2 linked regions of the Lichenihabitans psoromatis genome follow. The protein of the gene in region 1 interacts with the protein of each later gene in a pairwise test. Links are inferred from orthologs where the notes say so. Each region holds a gene or a part of one and is shown in the gene's direction. Other genes may lie near its edges. The genes, in order: parE and EY713_RS09170.

Region 1 (6,384 bases):
GATGGTGATGCCGGCCGCCATGGCATGGCCGCCGCCCTTGATCAGCAAGCCGGTCTCAACCGCAGCCCGCACGATACGCCCGAGATCCACGCCCGGAATCGACCGTCCAGACCCGGTGCCGACCAACCCATCGAGGCTGATCGCGAAGGCGGGCCGCTCATAGCGTTCGCGCAAACGCGACGCGACGAGGCCGACAACCCCGGGATGCCAACCCGCACCGCTGGTGACGAGCGCCGCATAGGCCGGTGCGTCCGTCGTTTCGGCGACCGCGAAGGCTGCGGCCTCGGCTTCTTCGCTGGCGCTCGCTTCGATAGAGCGGCGCTCGCGATTGAGTTGGTCAAGCTGTTCGGCGATGCGCCGCGCGTCGAGTGGATCGCGCGTCAGCAGCAGCCGCGCTCCGAGCGCCGCGTCTCCGATCCGGCCACCCGCATTGATTCGCGGCCCTACCAGAAAGCCGAGATGAAATGCCGTCGGCGGACCCTCGGTCCCGGCGATGTCGAATAGAGCCGCAAGCCCAGGCCGGGCGCGTAGACGCATCACCGCGAGGCCCTTCGCCACGAAGGCGCGGTTGAGCCCGGCCAGCGGCACGACATCGGCCACCGTCGCCAAGGCGACGAGGTCGAGCGCCGCCAGCAGATCCGGCATCGGCTTGCCGGCCCAGAACCCCCTCGCCCTCAGGTCGCGATGCAGCGCGACCAGCACCATGAAGACGACGCCAGCCGCGCAGAGGTGACCAAGGCCCGAGAGATCGTCCTGCCGATTGGGGTTCACGATCGCTTGAGCCGGCGGAAGATCCAGCGGCGCCTGATGATGATCGATCACCACGCAATCGAGGCCGAGACGACGGGCTTCTTCGAGCGGTTCGGTGCTGGTCGTCCCGCAATCGACGGTCACCAGCAGATCCGCCCCCGCGCGCTTCAGCGCCTGAATGGCCGGGATGTTCGGCCCGTAGCCTTCCAAGATACGGTCGGGAATGTGGATCGCCGGTCGCAGTCCGGCGGCCGTCAGATAGTCGGACAGGAGAGCTGCCGAACAGGCGCCGTCGACATCGTAGTCGCCAAAGATAGCGACCGCCTCCCCAGAAACGACGGCTCCGGCGAGCCGCTCGACCGCTGCTTCCATGCCGCTCAGGCCGTTCGGGTCGGGCATCGCGTCGCGCAGGCTGGGCGCCAGAAAGCCCGGTGCAGAGACCGCCGTCTGGCCGCGTGCCGCAACAACGCGGGAGAGCAGATCGGAGAGGCCCAGCGTCTGCCGAATCGCATCGGCCTGCACGGCTTCGGCGACCGCAAGCCGATCGCGCCAGGCACGGCCGAGCATCGAGTGTTCGACTCCGAGAAAAGCGCGGCTCATGGGCGTCCGGTTCGGCGCAACTGGCCCCGCGACTACGAACCGGGCTCGTTGATGGGGAAAACGTTTCCTATTTGTTCGTCGCACGCGTAATCCGTGCGATAAACCACCAAGGAATACTGGGGTCCGACACCTTATGGTCGACAGCGACGATCTTTTCAATTCGGAACCGAGCGTGCAGACGCCGGAGCCTGAGGACAGGCCGGCGCGCGGACGCAAGCGGACCGCGCCGGTCGTCTCGGGGGGCGCGCCGAACCTGTCGACGCCAAGCCTTTCGACACCAAGCCTCTCGACACCGGGAGAGGACGGCTATACCGCCTCCTCGATCGAAGTGCTTGAAGGGCTCGAACCGGTGCGCCGACGCCCCGGCATGTATATCGGCGGCACCGACGCGTCCGGCTTGCATCATCTTTTCGCCGAGGTGATCGACAATGCCATGGATGAGGCGGTCGCGGGACATGCGACCTTCATCGAGATCAGCGTCGAGGCCGATAATTTCGTCAGCGTCACGGATAACGGGCGCGGCATCCCGATCGATCCGCATCCCAAATACCCGAACAAATCGGCCCTCGAAGTCATCATGACGGTGCTGCACGCCGGCGGTAAGTTTGATTCGGGTGCGTATCAGACGTCGGGTGGATTGCACGGCGTCGGCGTTTCGGTCGTCAACGCTTTGTCGGAGCGGCTCGAGGTCGAGGTGGCCCGCGGGCAGACGCTCTATCGTCAGGTGTTCGAACGCGGTCTCGCTCTCGGTCCACTCGAGACCGTCGGCCGCGTGCAGAATCGGCGTGGAACCCGGATCAGGTTTCGGCCCGACGCCATGATCTTCGGCGAAGGCTCCAGTCTGGACCCGGCGCGGCTGCTCCGCATGTCGCGGTCCAAGGCCTATCTGTTTGGTGGTGTCGAAATCCGTTGGCGGTGCGCGCCGGAGCGTATTCCGCCCGGCTCCTCCGTGCCGACCGAGGCGTCCTTCCGCTTTCCCGGCGGCCTGAAGGATTTTCTCGCACGCGAGGTCGATGGCCGGTCCCTCGTGACCGATCAGCCGTTCACCGGCAAAGTCACCAAAGCAGGTGGTCACGGCTCGGTCGAATGGGCCGTGACATGGCTGTCCGACGACGATGGATCCGTCCGATCCTATTGCAACACGATCCCGACGCCGAACGGCGGCACCCATGAGGCGGGGTTGCGATCCGCCCTCCTCCGCGCCCTCAAGGATCACGCCGAGCGGATCGGACAAGCCAAACGTGCCGCTGCGGTGACGGCCGACGATGTGCTGCAAGGCTGCACCGCCATGCTGTCGGTGTTCATCCGCGAGCCGGAGTTCCAGGGCCAGAACAAAGAGCGGCTGCAGACGCTAGAAGCGTCGCGGATCGTCGATGCCGCCGTGCGCGACGCCTGCGATCATTGGCTGGCCGATACGCCCTCGCAGGCGTTGCGGCTGCTCGACTGGAGCATCGACCGGGCTGAAGAGCGGCAGCGCCGCCGCGCCGAAAAAGACACGGCGCGCAAGACCCCGACCCGCAAACTGCGTCTGCCGGGCAAGCTGGCGGATTGCCTGAACAATTCGACCCAGGGCTCCGAGCTTTTCATCGTCGAAGGCGACTCTGCGGGTGGTTCGGCCAAACAGGCGCGCGACCGCGCCTCCCAAGCGGTGCTGCCGCTTCGTGGTAAGATCCTGAATGTCGCCAATGCAACGCGCGACAAACTCGCGGCCAACCAGCAACTCGCCGATTTGGCGCAGGCGCTCGGCTGCGGCACCGGCGCCCAGTATCGGGACGACGAACTGCGTTACGACAAGATCATCATCATGACTGACGCCGATGTCGATGGTGCCCATATTGCATCGTTGCTGATCACGTATTTCTATCGTCAGATGCCGAAATTGATCGATACGGGTCATCTTTATCTCGCGGTGCCCCCGTTGTTTCGACTGACCCAGGGCACCAAGTCGGTCTATGCGCGCGACGATAAACACAAGGACGAGTTAATCCGCAGCAAGCTGAGCGGCAAAGGCAAGATCGAGATCAGCCGCTTCAAGGGCCTTGGCGAAATGCCGATGCGCGATTTGAAGGAAACCACGATGGACCCGAGCAAACGATCGCTCCTCCGTGTCATGATCGCTGAAGACCAGATCGAGGGAACCGCTGGCGCTGTCGAGCGGCTGATGGGCAACAAGCCAGAGGCTCGGTTCGCCTTTATTCAGGCCCGTGCTCCGGCAGCCGGCAACCTCGTGGATATCTGATGGTCGAATCAGAGCGGTTTACAGGCAATACAGGCCCGAAGAAGCCATGCTGCAGCATCTCGCTGTTGACTCGCCGAGATTAATCCTTAAGTGAAACGTTGAAAGTGTAGAACAGTCGCGTGATCTTGGCTGATGAGCGATCAACGCGCGTGCATCCACAAACGTGGTTTGCTTGTGTTCCCTTTATCGCTCTCTCACGCAAGATGAACTAATGAATTTTAACGAACTCGGCCTGAGCGACAAGGTCCTTCAGGCCATCGACGCGGCGGGCTACAAGACCCCAACGCCGATCCAGGCCGAAGCCATTCCACATGCGCTCGCCGGCCGCGACGTCCTCGGAATCGCGCAGACCGGCACGGGTAAAACAGCGGCCTTTACGCTGCCCATGCTGTCCCGCCTTGAACAAGGTCGCGCCCGGGCGCGAATGCCACGGACCCTGATCCTGGAGCCTACCCGCGAGCTTGCCGCACAGGTCGAAGAATCTTTCGTGCGCTACGGCATCAACCACAAGATCAATGTGGCGCTGCTCATCGGCGGCGTCTCGTTCAGCGACCAGGAAGCCAAGATCACGCGCGGCGCAGATGTCCTGATCGCAACCCCGGGGCGACTTCTCGACTTTGCCGAACGCGGCAAGCTGCTGCTGACCGGTATCGAAATTCTGGTCATCGACGAAGCCGATCGTATGCTCGACATGGGGTTCATCCCTGATATCGAGCGCATCTGTAAGCTCGTGCCGTTCACGCGCCAGACTTTGTTCTTCTCGGCCACCATGCCGCCGGAGATCACTCGTCTGACCCAGCAATTCTTGCACAACCCGATCCGCATCGAGGTCGCGCGTGCATCCTCGACGACTGAAACGATCACGCAGGGGCTGGTGGCGTCCGCTCCCGGTTCCGCCAAACGCGAGACGTTGCGTCAATTGTTGCGAAAGTCGGCCGGTTTCAAAAATGCGATCATCTTCTCGAATCGCAAACGGGATGTGGCCATCTTGACCAAGTCGCTCGAAAAGCATGGCTTTTCGGTCGGGGCCTTGCATGGTGACATGGATCAGCGCGCCCGGATGTTGTCGCTCGACGCATTCCGAAACGGTGATGTCAGCTTGCTGGTCTGCTCGGATGTCGCGGCCCGCGGCCTCGACATTCCGGATGTGAGCCACGTGTTCAATTTCGACGTGCCGACCCATGCGGAGGATTATGTCCATCGCATCGGGCGGACCGGCCGCGCTGGCAAACTCGGCACCGCTTTGTCGATCGTGACGCGTGCCGATCAGCGCTACATCGACGACATCGAAAAGTTGATCCAGCGCAAGATCGAGTGGGCGGGTGTGACCCCGGACCAGATCACCGACGAAGGCGACGACGAGTCGACCAGCGATCGCCGGCGCGGGCCGTCTCAGGGTGATCGGTCGTCCTCCGGACGTGACGTAAGATCATCGCGTCGATCCTCGACGCGCAATCCCGATCGCAGCGCCTCCGCCGATGTCGCGCCGACCTCTCGCGCCCAGGCCGCGACGGTCCGGTCCGACGCGTCGCCGGCACGGGTCGAAGCTCAGGAACCTCGCGTTCAGGAGCGGCCCGAACGGCTTGAGCGCGCCCCCTCGAGGGATCGTGGCGCGCCGTCCAACAATCGAAACGGCAACAACCGGCCGGCCGAGGCCCAGCGTCCTCGCTCGCCCGCCGAGACGCCGGCACCCCGTCGCCATTATCGCGACCGCGATGAGGAAGATACGCCGGTGATCGGCCTTGGCGATCACGTGCCGTCCTTCCTGTTGCGTCCGGTCCGCATCAAGTAGAAGCGGATGATATGAAACAAAAAAAGCACGGCAGATCCTGCCGCACTTTTTTTGTTGCCGAGCCGGCGACCCTTAGTTCAAGGCCGCCATCGCGTCCGGGGTGGCGGGCGTGATCGCGACACTCTCGCCACAGCCGCAAGCCGAGGTCTGGTTCGGGTTCTCGAACACGAAGCCCGAGGACAGCTTGTCGGTTTTAAAATCCATCCGGGTTCCGAGCAGGAACAGAATGGCTTTCGGATCGATGAGGACGCGGACGCCCTTGTCTTCGATCACTTCATCATGCGGCATGGCCGCGTCGGCAAATTCCATCGTATAGGACATGCCGGCGCAGCCGCCGTTCTTCACGCCGACGCGCAAGCCAAACTGCCCGCCCGATGCGTTAGCCATGATCTCGCGGACCCGATCGGCCGCAGCGTCCGTCAGCGAGACGACCTTGAAACGTGATGCCGAAGCACCCATCCTCGTTCTCCATGATGCCGCGCCCAGCGCGGATCTCTTTGAGCGCAATGTAACGATGAATCGACGCTTTCGCCAGGGAGCATCGCAAGTGGACCGAAGGAACACTTCCCTCCACCTTCGAACACGCTAAAATCACCGTCTGATCCCGACCTCAAGAGGCGTCCGGTCGCGCTGCTCCGCAGTGGGATGAACGGACCGATATGGCGACCTGAATGAAAGAAAGCACCGCAAAATTCGGCATCGGCCAAGTAGTTCGGCATCGAAAATACCCGTTCCGCGGCGTTGTTTACGATGTCGATCCCGTCTTCGCGAATACGGAGGAATGGTGGATGGCGATTCCCGAAGACGTGCGTCCACGCAAGGATCAGCCGTTTTATCACCTGTTCGCCGAGAATACCGAGACCGAGTATGTGGCCTATGTGTCTGAGCAAAACCTCTTGCCCGACACCTCCGGCGAACCCCTTCGAAACGCGCAGATCGAAGAGGTGTTCGTCCGAACCGAGGATGGAGAATATAAGGCCAAGTCGATTCCTCGGAACTAAGG
Region 2 (6,343 bases), 1.6 Mb from region 1 along the record:
GGACCGGACGCAGGGTTATAAGCTGATGCAGGATTGGCTCTCGCGCTATGGCCAGGACATCAATGGCGTGATCTCCGAAAACGACGATATGGCGATCGGTGCCGTGCAAGCCCTCAAGGAAAAGGGCATGAACGGGAAGATTCCCGTTTCCGGCGTCGACGGCATCAAGGATGGCCTCCGCGCCCTCCGTTCGGGCGACATGGTCCAGACCAATCTGCAAAATGGCGCGCTCGAACTCGGCGAAGCCATGCAGGTCGCGATCGACTACCTGAATGGCAAGAAGCCGCCGGCCCTCATGATGCTGAAAATGCCCGGCATCACCAAGGCTTCGGTGGATAAGTATTACGACCAGTTGTTCGACCATTCCGACAAGTTCATCGAAGGCTTGCCGGAGCTGGTGAAGCAGAACCTCGCCTCGGGCGACTATGCCAACCAGTAAACACTAGCCTAGCCGGGGGCGCATTCTGTGTCCCCGGTGCCGACCTGAACTGGAGCTAGCCTTGCCGACGAGCGCGGCGGACCCTCTCACCTCCGACCCGGCCCGTGGCGCACGCGCGATCGAGAACCGGCGCAAGCTGATGCTCGAGCAGATCATCCGCTCGGGCTCGGCGCAGGTCGACGAATTGGCGTCCCGCTTCGGCGTCAGCCGCATGACCATCCATCGCGACCTCGATGCCCTGGCCGAACAAGGCATGGTTCGCAAACAGCACGGCGGCGTGACGCTGCACGAGTCGAGTTCGGTCGAGAGTAGTTTCGGCTATCGCTCGCATCTCGCCGAGCGGCAGAAGACCGCCATCGCTCGCGCGGCGGCCGCGCTGGTCCATCCCGGTCAGACGTTGTTGCTCGACGAATCGACCACCACCCTGATGATCGCGCCGCATTTGTCCCGCCTGACGCCCTTGACGGTGATCACCAACGGCCTCGCCATGATCGACCGGCTGAAGGAAGCGCATGGCATCAAGCTGATCGCGCTCGGCGGAACCCATAATGCGCGGCTGAACGCGTTTTTCGGGCTCACCTGCGAGACCGTCATCGCGACGCTGCGCGCCAACACGGTTTTCATGTCGACCTCCGCCGTTTTTGGCGGCGTCGTCTTTCATCAGGACGATGAGGTGTTGAAGATCAAACGCGCCTTGATGAGCGTCGCCGACCGTAGGGTCCTGATCGTCGATAGCAGCAAGTTCGGCGTCACGGCTCTGAACCGGCTGATCGGTCTCGACGCCTTCGACGACGTCATCACCGACGATGGACTGCCGGAGGCCGAGCGACAACGCCTTCGCGACCAGAAGGTCAACCTGACCGTCGTGCCGTGCTGATCACCCGCGCCTGACATCTCCACCACGTCACCGAACCAGAAAGGAAACTTCGTGTCCGACGACTTCACCTTCGACAAGGCCTTTTCGCTGACCGGCAAGACCGCGGTCGTGACCGGCGGCGCGAGCGGCATCGGTCTCGCGATCGCGACTCTGTTTGCCGAACGCGGCGCGCGGCTGGCCCTCATCGACCGTGACCCAAAGGTCGCCGCCGCCGCCGCCGCGCTCGTAGGACACGGTCATCTTGGGATCGAGGCGGATGTCGCGGAGGATGGCGCGCCCAAGCAGAGCATCGATCGGATCGCGGCGGAGTTCGGCCGCATCGATATCCTCGTCAACAATGCCGGAGTCGCGCGCCTTGCGCCTGCCGAGGAGGCGACCCGCGCCGATTGGGATCTCACGATGCAGATCAATCTGACGGCGCCCTTCCTGTTTTCGCAGGCGGCGGGCCTGCACATGCTGAAGCAGGGCTCCGGCCGCATCATCAATCTGGCGTCACAGGCCGCCTCGGTGGCGCTGCAATCCCATGTGGCCTACTGCACCAGCAAGGCCGCGATCGTCGGCATGACCAAAGTGCTGGCCTTGGAATGGGGCCCGAAGGGCATCACGGTCAACGCCATCAGCCCGACCGTCGTCGAGACCGAACTCGGGCGCAAGGCTTGGGCCGGTGACATCGGCGAGGCCATGAAGAAGCTCATTCCGTCTCGCCGCTTCGCCCAACCGGAAGAGATCGCGCTTGCGGCGTTTTATCTCGCGACCCCGGCCGCCGCGATGATCAATGGCGCCGATCTCGCCATCGACGGCGGCTACACCATCCAATGACAACGAGGACCTCAGCATGAACCGGATCATCAACGATCCCGATAACGTCGTCGAGGATGCGCTCGTCGGCCTCACGGCAGCGCATGCGGATCTTCTCGCCCGCACCAGCCATAACCGGGTCATCCGCGCCGTCGCGGTCCCGCAGCAGGGCCGCGTCGGCATTGTGACGGGCGGCGGATCGGGCCACGAGCCCGCTTTCGTCGGCTTCGTCGGCCCGGGGCTCGTCGATGCCGTCGCGATCGGCGAGGTTTTCGCATCCCCGACCGCCCGCGCCTTCGAGGCTGCCTTCAAGGCGGCGGATGGCGGGCGCGGCGTCGCTTGCCTCTATGGCAATTACGCCGGCGACAACATGAACGTCAAAATGGCGGTACGGCTGGCCGAACGCGAGGGGCTGACCGTCAAGACCGTCGTGGCCAATGACGACGCGGCCTCGGCCCCGGTGGACCAGCGATCAAAGCGGCGCGGCGTGGCCGGCGAGGTGTTCATGTGGAAAGCGGCGGCGGCGCTGGCCGCTGAGGGCGCCGATCTCGACGCCGTGATCGCGGTCGCCCAGAAGGCGATCGACAACACCCGCAGCGTCGGCATCGGCCTGTCGGCGTGCACGATCCCGGCCGCTGGCAAGCCGAATTTCATCATCAAGGACGGCGAAATGGAGGTCGGTATCGGCCATCATGGCGAGCCGGGCATCGCGGTGATGCCGACCAAGCCCGCCAAGGATATGGCGGCCCTGATGCTCGACACCATCGTGCCGGACCTACCGTTCGAGCGCGGCGACGAGGTTGCGGTGCTGGTCTCGGGCCTCGGCGCGACGCCCGTCATGGAGCTCTACATCCTCTATGGGCACGTCGTCGAAATCCTGGCGAGCCATGGGATCACGATCCGGCATCGCTTCATCGGCAATTACTTCACCTCGCTCGAGATGATGGGCGCCTCGATCACCGTGACGCGGCTCGATGCGGAACTCGACCGCCTGATCGCCGCCCCGGCGCATTCGATCGGCTTGACCGTGACAGGAGCTCAATAATGGCCGACAGCGTCGATCTCAAAGCCGCCGGACCCATCCTCGACGATATGGTCACGGCCATTGTGGCCCATGCGGCCTATCTCAGCGAACTCGATGGGGCGACCGGCGACGGGGACCATGGCGTCAACATGAGCAAGGGTTTCCGCATGACGGGCCAGAAGCTCGCGGCATCGCCGCAGAGCCTCGGCGATGGCTTCGCGACCTTGGCCGAAACGTTGCTGGACGAGATCGGTGGATCGATGGGGCCGCTCTACGGCAGCTTCTTCCTCGACATGTCGACCTTCCTGAAGGGCAAGACGAGCCTCGACCGGGACGACTTCGGGCGAATGCTGCACAAGGGCATCGCGGCCGTGACCGATCTCGGCGAAGCCAAACCGGGCGACAAATCGCTGGTGGACGTGCTCGCCCCGGCTTCGGCCGCGTTCGATGCGGCGGCGGCGCGCGGCGAGACCTTCGCGGCTTGCCTCACGGCGCTCGAGACGGCCGCCGATGCGGGCTTTGAATCGACCCGCGACATGGTGGCGAAGATCGGCCGGGCCAGCCGCCTCGGCGAACGGTCGCGCGGCTTCCACGATGCGGGCGCGGCCTCCTGCCGGCTGCTGCTGCGTGCCTTGGCCGAGGGGCTGAAGCAACGATTGTAAACGACGCGTCGTCCGCGATGTTGTTTGTCGTGCCGATCGACGCGCGGCGGGAACTCGCGACGGGGCATGGTCATTCGGTTGTGGCTCAGGCACAGCTATAAGCCTCCAGCCCAACCGAGGACCTCTCCATGACTCATCCCCTTCCGCGACGGTTTCCGATTGGGGCGGAACTCGTGCCGGATGGCGTGTCGTTCCGGGTCTGGGCGCCATCGCACCAGCGTGTGTCGGTGGTGCTCGATGGTGGCGAGCATCCGCTCGCGGCCGACCAGGACGGCTACTTTGCCGGAACGCTCGCGGGCCTCGCGGCTGGCGCGCGCTACCGGTTCCGGCTCGACGATGATGCCATGCTATATCCCGATCCCGCCTCGCGCTTTCAGCCTGAGCGCCCGACGGGACCCTCGCAGGTCATCGATCCCGCAGCTTTCGGCTGGACCGATCAGGCGTGGACCGGCCTGACCATCAATGGTCAGGTGCTGTACGAAATGCATATCGGCACCTTCACGCCAGAGGGAACCTGGGCCGCCGCCGCCAAGAAGCTGCCGTTCCTCAAGGATGTCGGCATCACGGTCGTCAACATGATGCCGGTCAACGACTTTCAGGGCCGCTTCGGTTGGGGCTACGACGGCGTCGACCTGTTCGCGCCGACCCGTCTATACGGCGAGCCCGACGACCTCAGAGCGTTTGTCGACGCGGCGCACAGCATCGGCCTCGGCGTGATCCTCGACGTCGTCTACAACCACATCGGACCCGACGGGAATTTCCTCAACACCTTTGCCAAGGACTACTTCACGGATCGGCATAAGACTGATTGGGGCGAAGCGCTGAATTACGACGGACCCAACGCCCATGGCATGCGCGATCTCACGATCAGCAACGCGGCCTATTGGATCGCCGAATATCATTTCGACGGTCTTCGCCTCGACGCGACACAGAACATCTACGACGATTCCGCCGATCACGTCGTCGCGGCGCTGGGTCGAGCGGCCCGGTCCGCGGCCGGATCACGATCGATCATCATCGTGGCCGAGAACGAGCCGCAGAACACCGATCTTGTTCGTCCCGCCGAGGCGGGCGGCTTCGGGCTCGACGCGGTGTGGAACGACGATCTGCATCATTCGGCGATGGTGGCGGCCACGGGACGGAGCGAATTCTACTATAAGGATTACGAGGGCAGTCCGCAGGAGCTGATCTCGGCCGCCAAATACGGTTATCTGTTCCAAGGCCAGATCTACGGCGCCTCCGGGGAGGCGCGGGGCACCCCGGCGCTCGACCTCAACCCCGACGCCTTCGTGACCTTCACGCAGAACCACGACCAGGTCGCCAATTCGGCTCGTGGTTTGCGTCTGCATCAGGTGACGAGCCCGGCCACGGCCCGCGCCATCACGGCTTTTTCGATCCTGATGCCCGGCACGCCGATGCTATTTCAAGGGCAGGAATTCTGGGCCTCGGCGCCGTTTCGCTATTTTGCCGATCACCATCCCGACCTCGCCAAATTGGTGCGGGCCGGACGGCATCAGTATCTGGCGCAGTTTCCAAGCCTCGCGACGCCGGCCAGTCAGGCCCAATTGCCCGATCCAGAATCGCTGAAGACCTTCGAGATCTGCAAGCTCGATTGGAGCGAGGTGGAGCGCAATGCCGAAATTCTCGACATGCACCGCGACCTGTTGCGGCTGCGGCGCGACGACCGGGCCTTCAACTCGCATCACCGCCCGGCGGCCGATGGCGCCGTTCTGGCCCCCCATGCTTTTCTGGTGCGTTTTTTGGAGCGGGACGGAGACGACCGGCTGATGATCGTCAATCTCGGCCGCGACCTCAACCGGCCGGGCTTTTCGGAACCGCTCGTGGCACCTCCGCGCGGCAAGGCCTGGGCGGTCCAGTGGTCGAGCGAAGACCCTGCTTATGGAGGGACAGGCACCCCTGACGTCGAGACCGCGAAAGGCTGGCATATTCCCGGCCAGTGCGCGATCGTGATGCGGCCCGTCGATCCGAAGGCAGCTTCGAGCATGCCGATCGACCCGCCGAGTTCTCCGGATGACCGGACCGGCAAGGCCGCGCCGCAGACCTGAGGTGATGGGGTCACACCACGACGGTGTAGACGAGGTAGACGAACAAGGTCGCCCCGAGCAACACGAGCATCGCCGCGAGCGCGACATCGAGCCTCGCTCCGCTCCCCGGCCGGACGTCCGCGCTGTCGATGTCGCGGGCCGTCTTCCGGTAGCGGATCGTCGCCAGGATCATGGTCGCGCCGCCGAGCGCGATCAGAATCAGACCCGCGACGTTGCCGGTAGCCTGGCCGCTCACCGAAAGGGGGCGGCCCGCCAACGACTTGCTCGCGATCTCAAGGAAGAGGTCGAATTTCTCGACCAGAAATCCGAACGCCATGATCGATATGGCGGTTCGGACCCAGGCCAGAAACGTTCGCTCGTTGGCCGCATGGTCGCTGTATCGCTCGATCATCGTGTTCGCCTCATCGAGAATGGACCGGCTCAACGCAGCGTCGGCTAGACCATGAACTTGATGCACATCGGCGTGCCGTGCGTGAG

Evidence for each region.
Region 2: the proteins of parE (region 1) and EY713_RS09170 interact in binary tests that used the Escherichia coli proteins (3 or more experiments, as listed by UniProt). The link is inferred for Lichenihabitans psoromatis from one-to-one orthologs.

Annotation. Positions count from the first base shown.
Region 1 is NZ_CP036515.1:3,606,886-3,613,269, forward strand. What follows is about bases 1,044-4,036. They hold parE (DNA topoisomerase IV subunit B), read left to right. Parts: upstream 1,044-1,483; coding sequence 1,484-3,589; downstream 3,590-4,036. Other genes in these bases: recJ (single-stranded-DNA-specific exonuclease RecJ), read right to left, coding at 1,044-1,350; EY713_RS16885 (DEAD/DEAH box helicase), read left to right, coding at 3,801-4,036. Outside these bases: more of recJ, read right to left, coding at 1-1,043; more of EY713_RS16885, read left to right, coding at 4,037-5,381; EY713_RS16890 (HesB/IscA family protein), read right to left, coding at 5,454-5,840; heat shock protein HspQ, read left to right, coding at 6,053-6,382. UniProt on the Escherichia coli protein: Topoisomerase IV is essential for chromosome segregation; it is the principal protein responsible for decatenating newly replicated chromosomes. It relaxes supercoiled DNA.
Region 2 is NZ_CP036515.1:1,977,881-1,984,223, reverse strand. The notes cover bases 1,204-4,155. They hold EY713_RS09170 (dihydroxyacetone kinase subunit DhaK), read left to right. Parts: upstream 1,204-2,151; coding sequence 2,152-3,159; downstream 3,160-4,155. Other genes in these bases: treZ (malto-oligosyltrehalose trehalohydrolase), read left to right, coding at 3,929-4,155; dhaL (dihydroxyacetone kinase subunit DhaL), read left to right, coding at 3,159-3,800; EY713_RS09175 (SDR family oxidoreductase), read left to right, coding at 1,368-2,135; EY713_RS09180 (DeoR/GlpR family DNA-binding transcription regulator), read left to right, coding at 1,204-1,316. Also shown: EY713_RS09185 (substrate-binding domain-containing protein), read left to right, coding at 1-439; more of EY713_RS09180, read left to right, coding at 501-1,203; more of treZ, read left to right, coding at 4,156-5,866; EY713_RS09155 (YidH family protein), read right to left, coding at 5,877-6,257; EY713_RS09150 (lactonase family protein), read right to left, coding at 6,302-6,343. UniProt on the Escherichia coli protein: Dihydroxyacetone binding subunit of the dihydroxyacetone kinase, which is responsible for the phosphoenolpyruvate (PEP)-dependent phosphorylation of dihydroxyacetone via a phosphoryl group transfer from DhaL-ATP.